Regions from separate parts of the Providencia sp. PROV004 genome, predicted to be linked through region 2. Evidence: predicted binding sites of a transcription regulator. Region 2 holds the regulator's gene; each other region holds the start of a gene.
The links. The regulator Fur, encoded in region 2, represses iron uptake genes when iron is present. The targets are predictions, from matches to a motif close to ATAATAATGAGAACNACTATCAA.

Region 1 (7,977 bases), 480 kb from region 2:
GGCAAAAGAACGTCGTGATGAATCCCCTATATTGCCCAGAAATGAAGCTCAAAAACTCTATATTAATTCCATTAAACATAAGCAATTAATTTTTGCGAATGGCGAAGCGGGATGTGGTAAAACCTATATCAGCACTGCACTTGCAGCTGATGCGTTAATTCATAAAGATATCAATAAGATTATTGTGACAAGGCCCGTTCTTCAAGCGGAGGAAGATCTCGGTTTTTTACCGGGTGATATGTCAGAAAAGTTTGCGCCTTACTTTCGTCCTGTCTATGACGTATTGGTGAAAAGGCTCGGCGCATCCTTTTTGCAATATTGTTTGCGCCCCGAAATTGCTAAAGTGGAAATCGCGCCATTTGCTTATATGCGAGGTCGAACATTTGAAAATGCCGTCGTGATATTAGATGAAGCGCAGAATGTCACTGTCACGCAAATGAAAATGTTTTTAACTCGGCTTGGTGAAAATGTGACGGTGATTGTCAATGGTGATGCGACCCAGTGTGATTTGCCTGAAGGTGTGTCCTCAGGGTTAACCGATGCATTACAACGTTTTAGTACTGATGAAATGGTTTCGATGGTGAATTTTACTATTGAGGATTGTGTGAGATCACAATTGTGCCATAAAGCCTTATTGGCTTATAACTATTAATTAGTTTTGTTATTAATTATATACCCCGCGATTTGTTCGCGGGGTATAGGTTAAATCTTTATAGAGGCAATTGATTAGTGGTAGAGCATTTCATGTACGATTTGCTCATCTGTGAGGGTATATGGGTAATAGGTTGGCCAATTTTCTAGTTGGCTTAATAATTTTTCCTGAGATTCGTTTCCCATATACAGGTGGAAATGCCCCGAGGCCTGTGGCTCAATAATATGGTCGCTAAACTGGATAAATTTGGGCGCTTTTGAGTTAGCATCTTTGCATTCAAACAAGTAACGGACGCCTTTTTTCCCTGAAGTGTAATGAAGAATTTTGTAACCGGCGTAGTCATATTTACAGCTGCTTACGGCACCGTTTTGGGTAAACTCAATAACATCATTTTCAATTCCAATGCTGTCAACATCGGTGGCATAGCCTTTTTTATAATATTCACGATACTCTTCAACCGTTTTATCTTTATTTTTCTTTGCTTTACTTTCTAAAACTTCATCGAGCTTTCCATTTAATAGTAATGGATTAACCGATTCCCAGATGCCTTGCCAATCGCTAAGAGACCTATCTTTGACGTCAGCATCTTCAAAAATCCCTTTTGAAGCTTGGAGTGCTTTCTCTGATTGTGGATGAGAGTGACTATGTGAGCCATGAGCAGCTGCTGTATAGCTAGTGAGAGCTAATGCGACATAAAGACTGGTTTTTAAAATTGCCATTTTGTACACAGTGGTTTTCCTATTTTTGTAGTGAATATAACGACCATAAAAACCATTATGTTATAACATAACAAATGTGAGAATGAAAAGTATTTTAGGAAGTTTATTGATGAGGAATGTAATGACTAAAAACGTGATGAAGGCAGATAGGAGCTCGCTTAGTAGAGTTTATAATCAATAAGCGAGCTAACTATTTGAACCGAAGTTAGTCGTCAGGGTTGTCCATCACGGCATGGCGTTCATGGTGATAACCTTCCTCATCATAACCATATCGCCAGTAAGGAATTGCATAGATATCATCACGACCAAAACCTTTTTCACGACGAATATAACGACGTAAATCACGAATAATTTGGTCTTCACCCGCAATCCAAAAAGCGCAATCATTGTTTGGAATGTCCCAAGACTTAAACGTGCTAATTAATTCAGCTGTTTTGGTGATATCACCACAGATCCAAATTACGTCAACGTGTTCAGGTTTTTTCAGTTCTCGCACGTCTTTTGGGCTATCTAACCGTAGTACGACTTTACCTTGGGCATTTGCTGGCATTTTTTCTAATAATGCGGCAATAGCGGGTAGAGAACTTGAATCACCGGCCATGAAGTAATGTTGTCTGGCAGGCAATAATGGGTCTGGGCCACCCGGATTGGTAATCCCCATCCAATTTCCTGGTTTTGCATCACGTGCAAATAGGTATGCAGGGCCAGTTGCGCCATCATGCATAGCAAATTCAATATCTATCTCGCTAACTTCAGGGCGGATGGCTCTGGCGGTATAGGTACGAACAAATGGACGAGGTTTGTCTTCTGGCCAGCTACGGCCTTCTTTACTTAGGATAGGGAGTGCGGGCTGGCTGATTAAATCAGGGGCTAAAAATATTTTCAGGTGCCCACCTTCACAATCAGTTGGGTATGTATTGAGTCTTTCACCGGTGAAAGTAATGCTGCGAATAGATGGGGTGATATCGGTAATGGATTTGACTTGAATGAGCTGTGGTGGAGCCGGGCGGTAGATGTTTTTTTCAACGGGTTGTTCAGTGGCCACGGACAATCTCCTTTATTAATGATAATTTTATTATATGGTAATTATTATCATTATCATGAATAACTTTGTAAGTTGCAACCGCTAGTGAGTGATTGGAAGAGGATATTTATAAAGAGAGATTTTCAACAGTAGGGAGGCAATTTACAGTGATGAATTGTTGATTTCAATAAAAATGCCGTATGATTTTTAGCATACGGCATATCGAAAGGTAGATTACTTCACTTTCATTCCGGCTGCGGTCATCATCAATTTAAACACGGAAGAGAAGGCAAATAGCGCCAATACACTTCCGAACCAGATAATGGCCATCCAACCGAGTTTTTTCCACCAAGGGGAGGCTGCCACGTTATCAGTGGTAACCTTGTTCTGGGGTAATTTTTCCTCTGAAGACATAGTAACTCCAATAGGTATAAACTAAAATAACAGGAATAATGAATAACGCACCGACTAACATAAAGCCTAAACTTTCGGATGGGCCAGCGGCATCACGGAAACTGACTGCGGGTGGAATGAGCGTTGGCCAGATACTGATACCTAGGCCAGTAAACCCAAGGAAAATCAACATTAAAGCCGCTAAGAATGGCACGCTATCGAATCGTTGTCGCTTAGCACTTTTTAGGATCAACCAAGTACAGCCTAATACCAGTAACGGAACAGGTAAAAAGAAGAACAGGTTTGGCAGAGAGAACCAACGCTCAAAAACGGCCTCATTTAACATCGGAGTCCAGAGACTGATCACCGTAATTACCGCTAACATCAGTAATGTTAATGGCCGTAGAACACGATACATCGTGCTACGTAAGTGGCCCTCAGTTTTCATGATCAACCACCCACAAGCTAATAGTGCATAAGCCACAACAAGGCCAAATCCGCAAAATAGTGGGAAAGGCGCGAACCAATCGAAATAACCCCCCATGTAAACACGGTTTTCTACATGGAAGCCTTGGATAAAGGCACCAACGACCACTCCTTGAACAAAGGTGGCAAAAATTGAACCCCAAATAAAGGCGTGATCCCAATGGCGGCGGTGTGATTCATCCGCTCTAAAGCGAAACTCAAAGGCAACACCACGGAAAATCAAGGCCAATAACATGAAAGTTAATGGAATTGACAGGGCATCAAGGACAATCGCATAAGCGAGAGGAAAAGCACCAAATAAAGCGGCTCCACCTAAAACCAACCAAGTTTCATTGCCATCCCACACTGGGGCAACGCTGTTCATCATCAGATCACGGTCTTGGCTGTCTTTCAGCGCAGGGTAAAGGATCCCAATGCCTAAATCGAACCCATCCATGACAATATACATCAACATACTAAATATGATGATGACAAACCAAATGAGAGGTAAATCAATGCCCATGAGCTGCGTCCTCCGCGATACCTTTACGAATTAATTTCATCATGTACATATAGCCAATCCCGAAAACACCGCCATAAACGACAAAAAAGGCGATTAAACTGATGCTCATGTGCATTTCACCATGTGCACTGACCGCATCAGAGGTTCGTTGTAGCCCATAAACAACCCATGGCTGGCGGCCAATTTCTGTTGTAAACCAACCTGCAAGGATGGCTATCAGCCCAGAAGGTGCCATTAAAAACATAAAACGTAAGAATGTTTTCGACTCATAAAGGTTTTTACGGTAGCGAAGCCATAAACCCCAAACTCCAGCCGCTATCATTAATAAGCCAAGCCCGACCATTACGCGGAATGACCAAAACACCATAAACACGTTAGGCCTATCTTCTGGGGCATATTCTTTTAGCGCGGGGACTTGTTTATCAATACTGTGTGTTAAAATCAGGCTTGCTAAATAAGGGATTTCGATAGCGAATTCTGTTTTTTCCTTTTCTTGGTTTGGAATACCAAACAAGATCAGCGGAGTGGCTTCTCCGGGTTTGTTTTCCCAGTGACCTTCCATTGCAGCCACTTTAACCGGTTGATGTTTAAGTGTGTTTAGGCCGTGAGCATCCCCGATTAAAGCTTGAACAGGGGCTAAAACTAAAATCAACCACAGGGACATGGAAAACATTTTTTTCATGGCACTGGACTTGTTGCCTTTGAGCAAGTGCCAAGCGGCGGAAGCCCCAATAAAAAATGCTGCAGCAAGGAAAGCTGCTGTAGTCATATGCAGTAATCGATAAGGGAAAGAGGGGTTGAAAATAACGGCAAACCAATCAACGGGAACAATGCGCCCATCAATAATTTCAAAGCCTTGTGGTGTTTGCATAAAGCTGTTGGAGGCCAAAATCCAGAATGTGGAAATAATCGTTCCTAGCGCAACCATGCAAGTAGCGAAGAAATGCAATTTTTCACCTACACGGTTCATCCCAAACAACATAACACCGAGGAAACCAGCTTCTAAGAAGAAGGCCGTAAGAACCTCATAAGTGAGTAATGGCCCTGTAATACCTCCCGCAAAATCTGAGAAAAAGCTCCAGTTAGTGCCGAATTGGTATGCCATAACCAAGCCAGAAACAACACCCATTCCGAAATTAACCGCAAAAACTTTCGACCAAAAATGGAACAGTTTTATATAGTCTTGATCACGAGTTTTAAGCCATAAACCTTGTAGCACCGCAAGGTAACTTGCGAGCCCAATCGTAATGGCTGGAAAAATAATATGAAACGAGACCGTAAACGCAAATTGTATACGGGCAAGTTCCAGCGCAGTTAGTCCAAACATATTGACCCCTGAGTGGATATGTTAATGACACGCAACATTCAACGTTTTGATGAGAGCAATTGAGGCGCTAATCCTTAGCAAAAGAGATTGCTCACACCTGAGTGCAAAATAATCGCCATCCAACGAAAAATGTTTTGTGCTTATAGTTAAAAAAAAGTCAGGTGAATGTGTGGATAAGTAGAACATGAGACGATAAACTATAATAGTAACAATTATTGAGATATTAACTATAACAGTTGAGGCGGCTATGACGAGATACGAACAATTAGCAGCGCAAATTCGTCAGCAAATTGAAGACAATATCTGGCAAGTGGGCGACAGATTACCTTCATTGAGGGAAAGTGTTAAACAGTCTGGTTTAAGTTTAATGACTGTTGTGCAAGCATATCAGTTGCTTGAAAGCCAAGGATGGGTCGTTGCTCGCCCGCAATCAGGGTATTACGTGGCAAACCGCAATAACGCATTTGCTGCCGCAAAAGGAGGTAAAGGGCTACATTTGAATGAAAATGTAGAGATTAACGCCTCTATTTTTGGTGTCTTACAAGCTTGTAAGGACCCGAATATTATCCCATTTGGCTCCGCATTTCCAGAGCCCGCCTTATTAGATGACCCAAAACTCGCGAAATCACTCGCGTCTGTCGCTAGGCGCTTATCGAAATTTAATACACCAGCTAATTTGCCGCCTGGTAATGAACAACTGCGTCGAAACATTGCTCAGCGTTATGCAACTCAAGGGATCCATGTTGCTCCTGATGAAATCGTGATTACAGCAGGAGCCATGGAATCTTTAGTTCTGAGCTTACAATCAGTCACTCAGCCCGGGGATTGGGTCGTTATCGAATCACCTGCATTCTATGGTTCACTTCAGGCAATTGAGCGGTTAAAACTCAAGGCAATTGCTATTAAAACAGACCCGCTATTTGGTATTGATCTTGACGCGTTAGAGGATATTGCAAGCAAATATCCAATTAAAGCCTGTTGGCTGATGACACATTATCAAAATCCATTAGGCGGTACGATGCCGCAAACGAACAAAAAACGATTGGTCGATATCCTGAATAAGCAGCAAATTGCATTAATTGAAGACGATGTCTATGGGGAACTTTATTTTGGTAACAAACAGCCAATACCCGCAAAGGCACTAGATACTAAAGGAAATTTCTTTCATTGTTCTTCGTTTTCGAAATGTTTAGCGCCGGGGTATCGAGTGGGTTGGGTTGCCGCGGGTCAACACGCGACAAAAATTCAACATTTACAAATGATGAGCACAGTTTCTGCTAGCGTTCCCACGCAATTAGCTATTGCGGAGTACTTATCATTAGGGGGATATGACAACCACCTTCGTAAACTGCGTTTAACGATGGAACAACGTCAGCACCAAATGTTGAGTGCAATAGCAAAATACATGCCTCAGTCAGTAAAAGTTAATACACCAAAAGGTGGGTATTTTTTATGGCTAGAATTTGAACCGCCATTTAATGCTATTCGTTTGTACCAATTCGCACTAAAAGAGGGGATCAGCATCGCACCGGGAAGTATGTTTTCCACTAGTGATCAGTTTAATCATGCATTTCGTCTTAATGCATCGTTTACATGGAGTGAAAGGGTGGAAGAAGCAATGAAAACTTTAGGCCGTTTATGTCACTTTTTAATCAATGAGAGGCGTGATTAGTCACATTATCATTGTTAATTCATTGCCTTGAAAGATTAACTTTGCCAATCTAAGTATAAATCTAAATGTGTTAGCAGCAATAAATGGGAGGTAATGTGAAAATAAAATGTTTTGACACAATGGAGTTACCTATCCTGGATTGGCATGATGGCGGGGGGGCCAGCCAAGAAGTATTTTGCTGGCCAGTGGCATCGGACTATTCACTACGCGCAAGTATTGCAACCATTAAGCAAGAGAGCTATTTAAAACGTTATGCGGAAGGAGAAAGGTTGGCAATATTGTTGAATGACCAGCCGCTTCTGTTAACCGATACCAAAGCATTTGAGTGCCGATTAGAGCTTGCAGGTGATCATGTCCAATTTTCAGCCCAGCAATTTTGTATGGTAAAAGTCCCAAAGCCATCAGTTAAGTTAATGAATTTTATTTTTCTAGATGATAGGTGGGCGGTTAAAAACTACTTCATCACTGAAGAGTGTAAATTACCAGCTAACCAAGCAGGGTTAGTCTATGTACTCAATGGCGAATGGGAAATTTCTGGCGCAAATTGTCATCTTATGGCGCAAGGACAAGGAGCCTGGTGGCTACCTGATATCGGTGAAGGGGTGATAAAACCACTTAGCACCGATAGCAAGTTAATCTGGATTGAATTATTGCCTCGCTAACTAGTAGCTAAACCGATAGCAGCGAGTGTTAGCATACCGCCTGCAACCCCCTCGGTTATACGGCGTTTTTTATCATTATAAGCTCGCTTATTATGCATGGAAGCAAATAATGCACCTATCACACCATAGATTACGACACACGAAAGTATAAAAGCAGCTGAAAGTATCAAAGACTGAACTGCCACACTTTCTGTCAGCTTAATGAAATTCGGCAAAATAGCGAAATACACCAATAACCCTTTAGGGTTAAGAAAGCTCGTCAGAAATGCTTTAGCTATTACTGCCTTTGTTGACACCGTTTGAATTTTTAAGTCTCCCGCTTTCATCGCAGATAATACCATGCGGATAGCAAGATAAGTGACATAAGTCACTCCAACCCATTTAATGGTGTGGAAAATCATAGGGGAAGCCGCAACAATTGCCGCTAAACCAAGTGCAGCCAGAATCGCATGCGCTATATAGCCCAGTATAATACCTAAATTAGCTTTCAAGGCAGCAGAGGTGCCTCCTGATAATCCTTGTGCGGAAATAAAAAGAATA
Region 2 (7,977 bases):
GCGCTCATTTTACAATCAATTAAACCCAATCATCATTGATGAAGCTATAGCACAAGGGGATTAGCTAGGGTATCATGGCGCGCTGAATTACTGGCACACCCTTTTAGCAGTTATAGACATGGCAAAAGAACAAACGGATCGAACGACACTAGATTTGTTCGCTGAGGAACGAAGGCCTGGGCGACCTAAAACAAGCCCGCTATCACGGGATGAACAACTGAGGATCAACAAACGCAACCAACTGAAACGAGATAAAGTGAAGGGATTGCGCAGAGTTGAATTGAAACTGAACGAAGACGCTGTCGCGGTATTGAATCAGTTAGCTGAAGATAAAAATATAAGCCGTAGTGAATTGATCGAAGAAATTTTGATGTCACAACTTGAACATGTTGATACATCAATACTCAAGTAACGTTATCTTGATAAATCACACAAATTTGACAGACTTAGCAACATTTTTTCGCCAAAATAAGGCGTAATATTCTATCTATTTTCGTTCTAAACGGGCTATAGAAGGCGAATTTTCACCTCTAGCTCTCTTAGAAAAACAAGAGGTTAATCACTTTATGGCAGTCATAGGCATTTTCTTCGGAAGTGACACAGGTAACACAGAAAATATTGCCAAAATGATCCAAGAAAGATTAGGCAAAGATGTAGCAGAAGTTCACGATATCGCGAAATGCAGCAAAGAAGATATTGAAGCTTTTGACATTCTACTTCTTGGTATTCCAACTTGGTATTATGGTGAAGCCCAATGTGACTGGGATGATTTTTTCCCTACTCTCGAAGAGATTGATTTCGAAGGTAAACTTGTCGCCTTATTTGGTTGTGGAGACCAAGAAGACTACGCTGAATATTTCTGTGATGCTATGGGTACGATCCGCGATATTATCGAACCACGTGGTGCTGTTATTGTTGGTCACTGGCCAACAGAAGGTTATCACTTTGAAGTATCCAAAGGCATGGCAGATGACAACCATTTTATTGGTTTAGCTATTGATGAAGATCGTCAACCTGAGCTAACTGATGAACGTGTTGATGCATGGGTAAAACAAATCTCTGAAGAAATGTCTTTAGCTGAAATTTTAGGCTGATAGACTACATAAAGAACCCTTACCCATAGATTACACCACTGTCTTACACAAAATGACCCCCCTAAGCCAGTGGCGTAGTCTAAAATAACCGATAAGGTATCCTAATAGGATAGGTTCTCAAGAGATTATCAAAATAATGAGACAATGCATGGTTTCTATTTTTATTTTCCATGCCTATAATTGTAAATCAGTTTAGAAGACAACTGTATTGATGTTAAAAATGTCTCATTATTGTTAAATTTATGATTTAAGATACAGGACAAACCCGCATGACAGACAACAATAAAGCATTGAAAAATGCTGGACTCAAAGTCACTCTTCCAAGATTAAAAATTTTGGAAGTACTTCAAGAGCCTGAGTGCCACCACGTCAGTGCGGAAGATCTCTATAAAAAGCTGATCGATATGGGTGAAGAGATCGGGTTAGCAACTGTATACCGCGTGTTAAACCAGTTTGATGATGCCGGTATCGTAACCCGTCACAACTTCGAGGGGGGTAAATCTGTATTCGAACTAACTCAGCAACATCACCATGACCATTTAATCTGTTTAGATTGTGGAAAAGTGATTGAGTTTACTGACGAATCCATTGAAACCCGCCAAAAGAATATCGCTGCTCGCCATGGCATTAAACTATCTAACCATAGTTTATATCTATATGGTCATTGCGCAGATGGTGATTGCCGTGACAATGCTGACGCACACGAAGCAAAAGAGTAATAGTATTCAACCATCGTTGATGAAACATCATGGTTAAAAATGCCAAAACCCTGATAATACAATTTTATCGGGGTTTTTTATTTTAAGTATTAATATTCCCTTTTTTACTCGATTAGTGATAATTGTTAGTAAGTAACTTAAACACAATTATTTATCACTGTATTTTAGCAACAATGCAAGATTTTTATAAAAACTATAATAGTTGCAATTCAAATCAAAACCCTTATATTATTTCAGAGATAAATATATTCCGTTATCTAGAATAATACTTTACATATCAAAGTGGTATATAAATAACATCATAGATGATTCCAAACATTTCATACTATTTAAAATTATTTAATTACCTTGCTATAATTTCAACTCCAAATTAGAGAGTTAATGATCCAAATGTAGTCATAACGTTAAATCATCATTTAAATGCGTAATTACATTTATTGACTAAACTAATTGAGTACTTGAGTACTTGAGTACTTGAGTACTTGAGTACTTGAGTAATTTGTAAGAGATTAACTGATGAAAAAAACCTATCTTTTTCTCAATACAAGTTTTTTCTTCTGGTTTCTTACTTTAATAGGGTGGTTTTTTAGCTATTCGTCTATCACCTTATTTTCGTTTGTATTATCAATACTGTTCTTGATCGTATACTTCAATCAAAAAAAGGTAAGTAAAATGTTCACCAAAAGACAAAACAAGCCCACGCCTACAGCGACGTCCCCTTCTATAAGTAATGAGCCTGAAGTGACTACAAAAATAGAAGAACAAATAACACTGTCAACTCCGACTATTAGTGAAGAAAAATCGAATACGATTATCTCTAGGGACGTTATTTTTGAAGGAAATATTACGTCTAATGAGCAAGTGCATATCTATGGGAAAGTCATTGGAAATATAACAGGAAAAGAAAATACGGTTAAAGTTATGTTAAACGGCCAAGTTACGGGAAATATCACCTGCAAAGAACTGGTGGTTAATGGTCGTATTGAAGGTGAATGCTTATCTGATACTATTTGTATTGAAAATAATGGGGAAATCCACGGTACTATCCATTACAGTAGTTTATCAATTAAAAAAGGGGGAATTTTATCTGGCCAAGCACAAGTTAAAAACCCACCCCATCAATCAGAAAAAGTTACCGTATTAAAAGATAAATTAAAACAAGATACCCTTATACTCAATGAAAGTGTAAATAACGCATCCTTGTAATCAAAAATAAAATAAGGTGAATAAATTCACCTTATTTTTAACTCTTAATATAAGTGTTTATTCTTGTCTTAATATTCCATTCAATATTAAAAATATATGGTAAGCCTTTAGCTATCAGGGCAAATGACTGCTATAGTTTCTTTATAGCAGTCATTGCTACTAAAGGATTTTACTAATTAGAATACCGTGAATGGCATCATCACCATAAATTTAATATCTTTTTCATCTTGGAAGATATTTCCGTAACCACCGCCATAGCTCGGAATATCTGTATGGTTATCATACTTGGTAAAATGCAGTTTAAATAGCGTATCTTTTGCTCGACCTGATTGTACGGTATATAAAATATCAAAGTTCCATGCACTTTCTTTTAAGCGTACATCCTGAGCATATTGGCTATTAGTACTTGGTTTAGCATCCCATCCATAAATATATGAGGTTCCAACCTTCCATCCAGCTAAGTCCCAATTTTTTAAATCATACATAACACCGGCCATAACGGCTTTTTCATTATTAGCATTCCAATCCGAACGGCCATCCCACCAAATGTCCATGCGACCATTTGATGTTGCCCAACCGGGGGTCATACGCTGCAGGAAATAACCTTGGTTACCTTTGGCTTTTACATAGGTTCCTTCTAATTTAAAATCAAATTCATCGTAAGTGTAGCCTAGTGTCATCGCTTGCAACCAAGCTAAACCGTCATAAACATCGTTAACTCCACCGCCTGAAACCTTATCTTTTGCACCATAAAATTGATAAGACATACGTAAGTCACGGTCAACAACAGGAACTGCATAGGAAACCTTGGCAAAATATTGATCCATATAGCTTTTAGCTTGCCCATATGCCCCTTCTAAGACTAAATTGTTTTTAAAGTCATATTTAAAGCCAATTGAGTGTAAATAACTGATCCCAGTTTCACCATCCGCTTCACGAAAGTCATACATGCTACGGTACCAAGGTGCTTTATAGCGGTCAGTCCACATATAGGACATGCTAAGTTCACCATTTTGCTCAAAATCAAACACCCCGCCTACCTCTAATCCGCGATATGTACCCGGCATATAGCTCCAGTGGGATGCGAGTATAGTTTGACCAGTAGGTTGAATATAGCCACCTCTACCCCAGAAAGGGCCATATTTCAATTTTGCAGCAGCCTTATAAAAAGTCACACCACTACGATCTCCAGTCCATTTTTCATCCCAACGTGATTTCGCATCACTAAAGCCGATTTCATTGGGTGCAGCTGGCCCACTATTAGATAACTCAATAGCGGTAAAACCCGCTAAATCTAGCCCGATGATGTCCTGAAAATAACCGGATGAGAAATCAAGACTGGCATTAAATGTTGAGTGTTTAAGATTATCCGCATACTTTTTATATTTATCGCTATTTGGGTCTAAATCTTTACGTGAACGATCGCGTTGCCAGTAGTAAAAGCCACCTGTAAGTTTTGAATCTTCAATAAATTGCTCCGCATGCATGATTGGTTGATAACCAATAGGAAGCATTGCTATTGCAATTTTTAAGACGAGCAATTTCCTGCCAGTATTGACATTTTTATTAACCATTCTTGTATTCCTCTAATATTTTTTAATTTTATTTTTCGGCCGAAATACGATTTAACTTTCCATTTAAATCTAAATATTCACAATGAGTTATATCTCTTGCGATGTATTTAGCCTATTTTTTGCAACGCGAATTATCAACACAGATACAGGCTTTGTTGCCAAAATATGATCAACGGCACATTAATTTTAATTAACTGTCATTATCACCGATGATGACCTTGCTAAAAATAAAAAGTAATTGATTGATAAATATAAAAAATATGCATGGGATACGTATAAGGAAGTGTTTAAGAAAAAATCAATAAATTAACTAATTGTTCCTTAATTTCGTCTATTCTGCAGGAATTCGCTAAGTTCTATCACCACATTGACCTAATTGCCTTAAAATAGATCAGATTACTGAGTCAAATAATTAGGATAAATGTTGTTATGCTGAAAAATAACATACACAGCTATAAAATTTCTCAATAAATAATCAAATAAAATGTACAGCATTATTAAGAAAAGCACCGCATTATCATTTGCTATTATGAACTCTCCTTTTCAATATAAAGAGTTCGTAAATGAAAATAGACTTAACAGGCAAACGCGCATTAGTCAGTGCATCAACAGCTGGAATTGGTTATGCAATTGCTAAAGGCCTCGCTAATTGTGGCGCAGAAGTTTTGATTAATGGCCGTAACAATATACGTGTTAATGATGCCGTTTCTCTGCAGCGACTGCCGAAGAAGTCGCGAATATGGTAGTTTATACCTGCTCTAAACAAGCCTCAGCGACTTCCGGTGCAGCCTTACGTGTTGATGGTGGCGTTATCGATGACATTGTGTAATTCGAGCATTCAATAATATTGCCTTATTGTCACAGCAAAACTAACGGGGTACAGGCTACTGCACCCCGCTGTATGAAATAAATACTCGTTTTGATAATTAATATTTTTCGAATAATGCCTGAATTTGCTGAGGATCTTTAGTCTGAGTTAAGGCTAATTGCAGCAATACGCGCGCTTTTTGCGGATTTAACCTTTCTGAAGCAACAAAACCATATAAGTTATCATCCACTTCGGCATTTCTTGTCGTATACCCTGTTGGTACACGGCTTGAGCGAACGACAACCACGTCTTCTTTCGCTGCTTTTGCTAAAGCGTCAAAGACAGTCTTATACATATTACCGTTACCCACACCCGCGCTTACAATTCCTTCAACCCCTTCTTCTCTCAAGGCTTTCACAGGAGCTGCTGATGCATTGGCATAGTTATAAACGATACCTACCGCAGGGAGCTTTTCGAGCTTACTGACGTCGAATGCCGCTTTGTCACTACGAGGTTGCGCTGCTTGGAAATAAGTAACTTTACCATCATGAATAAAGCCTTCTGCCCCACTATTAACGGCATCAAACGCTTGTACTTCAGTGGTGCTCATTTTCATCACATTACGGCCTTGCACGACTTTATCGTTCATTGCCATCAAAACACCGCGCTCTCCAGCAGACTTATCCGTCGCTAAAACGACTGCATTATACAGGTTCAAAGGACCGTCAGCGCCTAAAGCCGTTGACGGTCGCATTGCACCAACCAAGACAATGGGCTTTTTACATTGCGTGGTTAAATCAAGGAAGAATGCCGTTTCTTCTAAAGTATCAGTCCCGTGAGTGATTACAAAACCATCTGTTTTATCACAATCTTGGTTAATTTTTTTCGCCAGTGCCAGCCAAACTTGGTCATTCATATCTTGCGAACCAATATTCACCAATTGCTCACCACTTAAATTAGCGATTTTTTGGTTTCTGGCACCGCATTAATTAAAGCATCAATCCCTACTTTACCCGCTTGGTAACTGGAGGATGTGGCTGAATCACCACCACCTGCTATCGTTCCCCCTGTCGCCAATACCGTAATATTCGGTTGAGCGATAGCGGATACGGCAAACAGTGAAACCAATGTCGCCAAAAGCGCTTTATTTCTGTTTTTCATCCTATTTTCCTTTCATTAATAAACTTCGGTTATTATGTGGAATTGTGCTGAATTTTATGTGACCTATACAATTATTTTAGGATAAATAATGAATTTTAAGATGATTTATCTATGAATGAATAAAAAGCGTGAGGCTTGCAGCAAAAATCCGTATCATAGCCCGTTTGAAACACTCTATTCACAAGTGACTGACAATGAGCCAAACTTTTATTCCCGGCAAAGATGCCGCTCTTGAAGATTCCATTGATGCATTTCAAACCAAATTAAAGAAATTAGGGTTTGATATTGAAGAAGCCTCTTGGTTAAACCCTGTACCTAACGTTTGGTCTGTACATATCCGCGATAAAGCGTGCCCACTTTGCTTTACTAATGGTAAAGGGGCGAGCAAGAAAGCTGCATTAGCCTCAGCGCTTGGTGAGTATTTTGAGCGTTTATCAACGAATTACTTCTTTGCGGATTTCTACCTAGGTAAATCTATTGCTGAAGGGGATTTTGTCCACTACCCTAATGAAAAATGGTTCCCATTAACCGAAGATGATAGCTTACCTGAAGGGTTATTAGACAATCGTTTGATTAAGTTTTATGACCCCGACAACGCCTTAGCCGCCAGCCAATTAATTGACTTGCAATCTGGTAATGAAGAACGCGGTATTTGTGCACTGCCATTTACCCGTCAATCAGACAACCAAACCGTATATATTCCAATGAATATTGTTGGCAATCTCTATGTTTCTAACGGGATGTCTGCGGGCAATACAGCCAACGAAGCTCGTGTACAAGGACTTTCCGAAGTCTTTGAACGCTTTGTAAAAAATAAAATCATTGCTGAAAGTATTAGCCTACCGGCTATCCCAGCAGACGTCATGGCACGCTACCCTGCGGTAGTTGAAGCGGTTGAAACCTTAGAAAAAGAAGGTTTTCCAATTTTCTGTTATGACGCATCACTCGGTGGCCAGTACCCTGTGATTTGTGTGGTGTTATTTAACCCACAAAATGGGACTTGTTTTGCCTCATTTGGTGCTCACCCCGACTTTGGTGTTGCCCTTGAGCGTACCGTCACGGAATTACTGCAAGGCCGTGGCTTAAAAGACCTCGATGTGTTTAATGCACCGACCTTTGATGACGAAGAAGTGGCTGAGCACACGAATCTTGAAACTCACTTTATTGATTCAAGCGGTTTAATTAGCTGGGATCTGTTTAAAGATGATGCCGATTATGCCTTTGCAGATTGGAGCTTTAAAGGCACAACTCAAGAAGAGTTTGCAACACTTATCAGTATTTTCAATACATTAGATGCTGAAGTCTATATTGCAGATTATAACCACTTGGGTGTCTACGCTTGCCGAATCTTAGTCCCAGGTATGTCTGATATTTACCCAGTTGAAGACTTACATATCGCCAATAACGCGATGGGC
Region 3 (7,977 bases), 140 kb from region 2:
GGCCGCAAATTGACGTGGATCGAGGCTATCAACACTCACATTGATCGCGTTCAGTCCAGCATCTTTCCACTCTTTTACGTCTCTGGCCATACGATAACCATTAGTGGTCACGGCGATTTTTTTGATCGATTCATTTTCATTGATGGCAGCAATAATATCACTGAAATCTTTGCGCATGGTCGGCTCACCGCCAGTAATACGCACTTTTTCTGTGCCTAATTCTGCGAATGCCGTACTGATACGACGAATTTCATCCAGTGTTAAGAATTCATGACGACCGCTTGGCTTATAGCCATCGGGTAGGCAGTATGTGCAACGAAAGTTGCAAACATCTGTTATAGAAAGTCGGAGATAGTAAAATTTCCGGTCAAATTGATCGACAAGTTGCTGCATAATCACACCTTTCCAAGTACGGGAGATGCAGACATTTCTATCTTGCACCCTGGTGGCTCTAGGCCACGGCCAGTGCATCATATTCAGTCGTTCAAACTTAGACGCAAAGGCTAGGAGTTTTATTTGGAACCGAGTCACTGATTTTAAACTGTAAAATGCGTCACTCTGTTCACTTAATTTATGTAAGGATTCTAGCCGATAGAAATTGAAAAAGCGAATTGCAATTCGATATATATCATTATATACAACGACTTACAAAAAATATTATAGAATCACCGAAGCTATTATTATCACTGATAATTTTCCATTTTAGATGGCTTTAAAAAACATAATTTCATACTAATTGATTAACATCTCTAATTATTTAATTAAACATTTATTGATATAGATCTAAAATGGGGAGCAAGCTCCCCATCTAATTGTTTACGTTATCAATATCAACACTCAACGCTTATCAAAACCGATATTTCAAATTGAATAATTGGCATATCAATTAAAAATAAATAGTAAGGTGCAAAATTTATTAACCAATAACACGACAGCGTAAAGTATGACGTATATTTAGAAACGGTATTCTATCCCGCCCGACACCGTTCGCCCTCTACCTAACGTATTGGCCAAGCTTTCCCCATAACTAACCACGTACGCCCGATTGGTCAAGTTTTCGACATTTCCTCGAATAGTTAAATTATCGGTTAAAGCATAACTTGCATATAAATCAATCAATGTATATTTAGGCCAGTCAGCTAAGTAAGGGGAATTTGATTGTACTGAGTAGTCTTGAAAACCTGGCGTGAAGCGAACGACTACACCACCATCGAGTTTTCTATCAAACGCTCGCCCACCTAATGTAAAGGAACCACGGTCACCGGGTAAGTTCGCTGCACTGCTGAAAATGGCGCTGCTGTCACAATCCACATGGTTATTTGATGCCTCATTTGGCTCAACATACCAGTTACCTGGGCCAACGTCTTCGCCATACTTCAATACACCACCTAGCCATGCAGGATGTGAACAAAATTTATTTTTGCCAATCATATGGGTAAAGGTCAGGTCTGCATACACAAAACCTGCGTCGTAATTTAGTTGATATTCAACCCCTCTAAAACGGGTCGCAACCAAGTTGTTGCTATAAGCAGCATTTCCAATATTAGGGCTAACCATCCCTGGTTTCTTACGGTCAATCGCTAAGTTAATGTAGTTATCTACACGTGTATCAAAATAGGCAACTTTTGCCACAAATCGGTCTTCTTCGATAAACAATTGCGGATAATTGATGTTCATCCCCACTTCCCAAGCATTTGAACGCTCAGGTTTTAAATACGGATTGGGAAATTGAGTCGAACTACTGTGAGCACTTCCTGTGGTTAACGTTTCTGTAATCGCTGGCGGGCGCCATGACCGCCCATAACTGGTAAACAATTCCATCCATTCAAGATTAGGACGTACCGCTAAACGAATATGGGGTGAAAATGCCCCTTCTGAGTTATCAACATCCCAATTTTCCGTCGTCATAACAACCTTGCAATCACGTAACCTTCTTCCTGTACATGGATTGTCTCTGGTATAAGGAAGTACTGCATAACTCATACTCGTTTGGCCTTTGAGAGAATAATAGTCATAACGCATTCCCCCTTCTAATGTTAACCAATCATCATATTCATAAGTCAAATTAGTGAAAAGTGAGCTCAATGAACGTTTTCCGTCCGGTGTCACTCCACTCGCCGCTTCACGTGTCGAACTACTACTCGCTTTGTCTTGGAAAGTTTCCAAACCATAATGCGCTTTTAATACATTGTTATGGTTAAATTCAATTTCTGAATGATTTTCAAGCTGTATCCCTACCGTTTTGACTCGAGTGTCCATCTGGTAGCCATTATTATAAATTTGGCTAGTGGAATAGGTGTCTGTATTGTCTTTGGTATCAACAAAATACACTTTTCCTTTTAGCTCGGTGCTCCATGGTTTATCGCTAAATTGAGTGTAATCAAGGGAATAATTCTTGGCTGTTACATCACTGAAACCGCTACTTTTCCACCCTAGCTTATAAGGCCACGAGCTACCTAAATTCGTTAGCGTTCCTGCATTTGGCGTTGCCACTTTGGTTTCTAAGTAATTAAATTGTAAACGCTGTTCGTCACTTATATTCCAACCGGCTTTTGCCAAATAAGAGGTCATTCGGTAATTACTGTCATTAATACGAGTGTGTTTTAATTGGTGCGCAAGTTCATCATAATGCCCTGCCCCATTATTGACTCGAATATTACCGATATTACCGTGAGTTCCTGGTTTATAATCCCCAAGACGTCGTTCACTGGCCGCAAATAACAAATCCGCGTTTTCATTCCCTAATGCCAGCACACTACTGCCAATAAAATGAGTATTATTTGACCCCATACTCGCATGTAATTTTCCACCAAAAGTTTTATCTTTTGATAAAAAATCAGACGCATTGACTGTATTGAAGGTCGCCACACCACCTAAGGTTCCACCGCTTCCCATTCCACTTGTATTGCCCTTTTGTATTTCCACCCCAGAAAGCAGTTCTGAGTCGATATACATAGAACCATTGCGCTGCCCATGTCCGCTTTTTTGAAAGTTTTGCCGCATACCATCGATATTCATATTCACACGACCATAATCCTGTATCCCACGGATATTCACAGATAAAGAAGGGTCTTGTTGGCTAACACTCGAATAGACACCTGTCGTTAGCTCTAACACATCAGCTATGTGCTTTGGTGGGCGGTCATCAATTTGTTTTTTACTAATTACACTGACAGATGATGGACTGTTATATACCCAATCCCCTTGTTGGATCTGGCTTGCTGTGACGGTAATGTTATCTAGCTTAATCACCGAATCACCGGTAATAGGCGCGATACGCTCTATTGTTATTCGGTTATTTTGTAATTGATATTGCACAGGGTTTGAACCAATTAATCGACGTAATCCCTCCTGTAGCGTAAAGCTTCCTTTCAAGCCTTGACTTTGTAAGTCATTAATTTCTCGGCTCTGAATGATTATTTCTACCTTTGCTTGCCGAGCGAATTGCAGCAAAGCATTTTCAAGTGAGCCTGCAGCAACAGAAAATGTTATTTCCTGCTGTGCGGATGCTACCGCTGAGTTAGCCTGTGCTAGATTGAAAAATGAAAATGCAGGTAACGTAAATAATGCAAGGTGAACACAGATTGTTGCTTTTTTATAGTGGTGCTTTTTTTGAGTCATTTCCCATCCCTAAAATGATAATGGTAATAAAAATCATAATCACTTAGATTAAGACGCGGGAATTAGGAAAACCCGTAAATAAATTTAAAAAAAATAATTTATTATTATTCGATATCTATATTAATTATTAATAATCAATATATTAAAGTGAAAAATGGGATTTCATAAACGGATAAGCCATATGATGACACCAAATGCGTTAGCCCACTATCAAGTGTGTTAATTTGTAATACACCACTAATGTGCCCTACTCGCTCCTCAGTCAATAAAATAATTTGCTTGTCACGGTATCGATTTATTTCAGCAATAACCTCCGGAAAGGTTTGCTGCTGAAAAATAATTTGTCCTTCTCGCCATACCGTAGAATGTGAGTTGACCATTGAAGTCATAGGCGTTATATCTGATTGATATTGAGTGAAATTTCCTGCTGGAATGACCATTTCTTGCCCTGAGAATAGTGACACCTTTACACTGTGTTGATAAACACTGACTGCCACTTTGCTATTTTCATTATCAACTGAAAATTCAGTGCCAAGTGCCTGAGTTATCCCATTTTTCGCCATAACCTGAAAAGGCCTTGGTTCCGTATCCGTTTTTGGTGCAACAGTAAAATAAGCACGCCCTCGTAATAAATTAACTTGCCGATACTGCGGGCTAAACGCTAATTGCAATTGCGCACCACTGTCGAGGTCAACACGGCTACCATCAGGTAAGGTAATATGCTGTATTTCACCGGTTTTCGCATAGTAATCCACTGGCTGTGTATATTGAAAATACCAAATTGACATGGATAACACACTCACTAGCACAACCGCCGCTATTGATAAACCAATATAGCGAGGCCGCCTCTTTTTATTCATTCCCTGTTGGTTATCTACTGTTTGTTGTCGCGGTTTATTGGCTGTTAATGCCCATAATTGCCGTGCACGATAGTATGTAGACTTATGTAACTCTGACGCATTGAGCCAAGACTGGAAATCTTCATTTTCTTGCGACGTCAGCTCTCGTTGCGTGGTTTTAACAACCCACATTGCGGCTTTGTTTTCAATTTCAGATGGACTATCAGATGGCTTCATGACTAGTCTCTCCATTTATGAATTAGCATTGCCAATGCATTGGCTAAATGTTTTTCGACTGTGCTTAATGAAATATTTAAGCGCTGCGCTACTTCCGTTTGAGCTAATCCTTCTTCTCGATGCAAGCGAAATATCTCCTGAGTCCTGGGCGGCAAAGATTGAATAATTTTCTGAATTTGTGCAAGTTGTTGATCATGAATAACCGTGGCTTCAATACCTTTTACCCGCGATGGGATCTCTTGCCATTGTTGGTCACTGATCGCCATTAATTGTTGTTTTTTCTGTAGCCGGAAGTGGTCAACCATCAGGTTTTTCGCAATTCGATACAAATACGCATCAAAATCTTGAATAGTTGATGTTTTCATTAACTCTGCCATTCGAGCAAAGCTTTCCTGTGTGATATCCATACTTAAATTATGGTCTTTAAGGTACATATTCAGATAACGGCATAACGACGATGAATGGCGAGCAAACAGGCGCTGTAATTCTGAATCAGACATATTGATCCATAAAATAAATAATGAAAATGAGAATTATTTACATGATATAGATAATAATTTAAAATGAAAACTCCCTAGCGCATTTTTCCTTCTAAGACTCACATCAATACAGAATCGTCTCTTTTATTGTTTTTTGTCACAGTACTTAAGCTAAGAATGATGTTTTATGATAGATTAACGCCCAATTTATTTTAGTCGCCATAAAACGGGCTTAGCGTAAAAAACGCATTTCGTAACTCGCTGGTTTACTTGCTTTTATAAGTACTGAAAATTAACTGATATAGGAACACTATGCCGAATTGCAGTCTGGCGGATCTCAGGCATGTTGTCGCTCTAGGTGGCGGGCATGGACTTGGTCGCGTGATGTCTTCACTTTCTTCTTTAGGTTCTCGTTTAACGGGTATTGTTACCACAACCGATAATGGGGGCTCAACAGGCCGTATTCGCCGCTCTGAAGGCGGGATCGCTTGGGGAGATATGCGTAACTGTTTAAATCAGCTAATTACTGAGCCATCTATTGCTTCTGCGATGTTTGAATACCGTTTCAGCGGTAATGGTGAACTTTCAGGCCATAATTTAGGTAATTTAATGTTAAAATCATTAGACCACCTAAGTGTTCGTCCGTTAGAAGCCATAAATCTTATCCGTAATATGCTAAAAGTTGATGCGCAGTTGATCCCGATGTCGGAATCCCCTGTTGATTTAATGGCTATCGATGAAATGGGCAATGAAGTATACGGTGAGGTGAATGTTGATGCCTTACATGAAATCCCGCAAGAATTACGCTTATACCCGACAGTAAAGGCAACGAAAGAAGCCTTACAGGCTATCCACCAAGCAGACTTAATTATTATCGGCCCCGGCAGCTTTTTTACCAGTTTAATGCCATTATTGCTTTTGGATGAAATTGCAGCTGCACTGCGCGAATGTAAAGCCCCGATGATTTATATTGGTAACTTAGCGAAAGAAATTAGCTCCCCAGCAGCAAACCTGTCTTTGCCTGACAAGCTAAAAATGATGGAGCATTATATTGGTTGCCAAAAAATTGATGCGTTAATCCTTGGCCCTCGCACACAAACAAGCAATATCAGCCCTGAACGCAAAATAATTCAACGGGTACTCGAAGCTGACGATATTCCCTATCGCCATGATAGAAAGCTGTTACTGCAAGCCATCGAAGAAACCATCAACTTGTTATAACCCCCTAACCGCCATTCCGCTGCTAAATACCCGCAGCGGAAAACCTTCCCTAAAATTAGCCCTTTGTTTCCCGTATTTCCACAAAATCTATTTTCAAAATACTTTGCGTTATGGGTAGGCGGCAAGTGAAGGCAGCTCGGGGAGCATACATAAATATGTGACCCGAGTGACTAAACGTAGCCAACACCCCCACAACGTGAGGTATGAGGAAAATTACGAATTAGCGATAAACTGAGAGCGTATCTCCTGCAATTCGTCTCGGACTCGCGCAGCCGCTTCAAATTCAAGATCTTGAGCATGCTTATACATTTGCGCTTCAAGTTGCGAAATCCGTTGCTCCAACTCTTTTGTCGACATCGATTGGATATCAACCGAATTATTATTTTTACCATTGTCTTTCGTACGGTTTTTTCCTTTACCACCCACTTTGTGGCCAATTTGCAGGATATCACCGATTTTCTTATTCAAACCTTGTGGTACGATTCCATGTTCTTCGTTGAACGCCATTTGTTTAGCACGGCGACGCTCTGTTTCTGCAATCGCTTTTTGCATGGAGTTGGTGATCCTGTCTCCGTAAAGGATTGCCTTACCATTTAAGTTACGAGCCGCACGCCCTATGGTTTGAATAAGCGAACGCTCTGAGCGCAAGAAACCTTCTTTGTCCGCGTCCAAAATAGCCACCAGAGAGACCTCTGGCATATCCAAGCCTTCTCTTAATAAGTTGATCCCAACCAGTACATCAAACTCACCAAGTCGCAGGTCGCGAATAATTTCCACACGCTCTACTGTATCGATATCTGAGTGAAGATAACGCACTCGCTCACCGTGCTCTTCGAGATATTCCGTTAAATCCTCTGCCATACGTTTTGTTAAAGTAGTGACTAATACACGTTCATTTTTCTGTACACGGATACGGATTTCAGACAGTAAATCATCCACTTGGGTAGTAACTGGGCGGACTTCAATAATCGGGTCAAGTAGGCCAGTAGGCCTAACAACTTGCTCAATCACTTCATTGCCTGATTTATCAAGCTCGTAGTTACCCGGCGTTGCCGACACATAAATAGTTTGAGGAGCTAAGGCTTCAAATTCTTCAAAGCGCATTGGCCGGTTATCTAATGCAGAAGGAAGACGAAACCCATATTCAACTAAGGTTTCTTTTCTTGAGCGATCCCCTTTATACATCGCGCCTATTTGCGGGATAGTAACGTGAGATTCATCCACCACCAGCAAGCCATCTGCGGGTAAGTAATCAAATAGTGTCGGCGGTGGCTCACCAGGAGCACGACCCGATAAGTAGCGTGAATAGTTTTCAATACCTGAACAATAACCGAGCTCGTTCATCATCTCTAAGTCGAATTGCGTTCGTTGAGTAATACGTTGCTCTTCCAGTAATTTATTGTTTTCTAGTAATACTTTTCGTCTATCCGCCAATTCAACCTTAATTTGTTCCATTGCCTCAAGAATGCGTTCTCTCGGTGTGACATAGTGCGTTTTTGGATAAACGGTGAAACGAGGAACACGATGTTGTATTTGCCCTGTCAATGGGTCAAATAATGACAACCGTTCAACTTCGTCAT

Region 1: FVA69_RS12175 (siderophore-interacting protein) is a predicted target of Fur. The motif match lies at 2,451-2,473, and genes of this name have one in related genera.
Region 3: FVA69_RS15245 (TonB-dependent hemoglobin/transferrin/lactoferrin family receptor) is a predicted target of Fur. The motif match lies at 3,636-3,658, and genes of this name have one in related genera.

Annotation. Positions count from the first base shown of each region.
Region 1 covers NZ_CP042859.1:2,711,023-2,718,999, reverse strand. The annotation lists gene phoH (phosphate starvation-inducible protein PhoH) at 1-652, shown strand, start outside; gene zinT (metal-binding protein ZinT) at 727-1,371, opposite strand; gene FVA69_RS12175 (siderophore-interacting protein) at 1,577-2,416, opposite strand; gene FVA69_RS12170 (DUF2474 domain-containing protein) at 2,630-2,761, opposite strand; gene cydB (cytochrome d ubiquinol oxidase subunit II) at 2,766-3,776, opposite strand; gene FVA69_RS12160 (cytochrome ubiquinol oxidase subunit I) at 3,766-5,103, opposite strand; gene FVA69_RS12155 (PLP-dependent aminotransferase family protein) at 5,351-6,775, shown strand; gene FVA69_RS12150 (HutD/Ves family protein) at 6,871-7,437, shown strand; gene FVA69_RS12145 (LysE family translocator) at 7,434-7,977, opposite strand, start outside.
Region 2 covers NZ_CP042859.1:3,196,010-3,203,986, forward strand. The annotation lists gene ybfE (LexA regulated protein) at 119-412, shown strand; gene fldA (flavodoxin FldA) at 567-1,094, shown strand; gene fur (ferric iron uptake transcriptional regulator) at 1,364-1,813, shown strand; gene FVA69_RS14630 (bactofilin family protein) at 2,486-3,019, shown strand; gene chiP (chitoporin ChiP) at 3,196-4,593, opposite strand; partial or broken gene FVA69_RS14640 (oxidoreductase) at 5,157-5,303, shown strand; partial or broken gene FVA69_RS21415 (SDR family oxidoreductase) at 5,306-5,422, shown strand; partial or broken gene ansB (L-asparaginase 2) at 5,520-6,562, opposite strand; gene ycaO (30S ribosomal protein S12 methylthiotransferase accessory factor YcaO) at 6,757-7,977, shown strand, end outside.
Region 3 covers NZ_CP042859.1:3,336,506-3,344,482, forward strand. The annotation lists gene moaA (GTP 3',8-cyclase MoaA) at 1-393, opposite strand, end outside; molybdenum cofactor riboswitch at 383-522, opposite strand; gene FVA69_RS15245 (TonB-dependent hemoglobin/transferrin/lactoferrin family receptor) at 955-3,621, opposite strand; gene FVA69_RS15250 (FecR family protein) at 3,756-4,697, opposite strand; gene FVA69_RS15255 (RNA polymerase sigma factor) at 4,700-5,197, opposite strand; gene FVA69_RS15260 (gluconeogenesis factor YvcK family protein) at 5,489-6,397, shown strand; gene uvrB (excinuclease ABC subunit UvrB) at 6,611-7,977, opposite strand, start outside.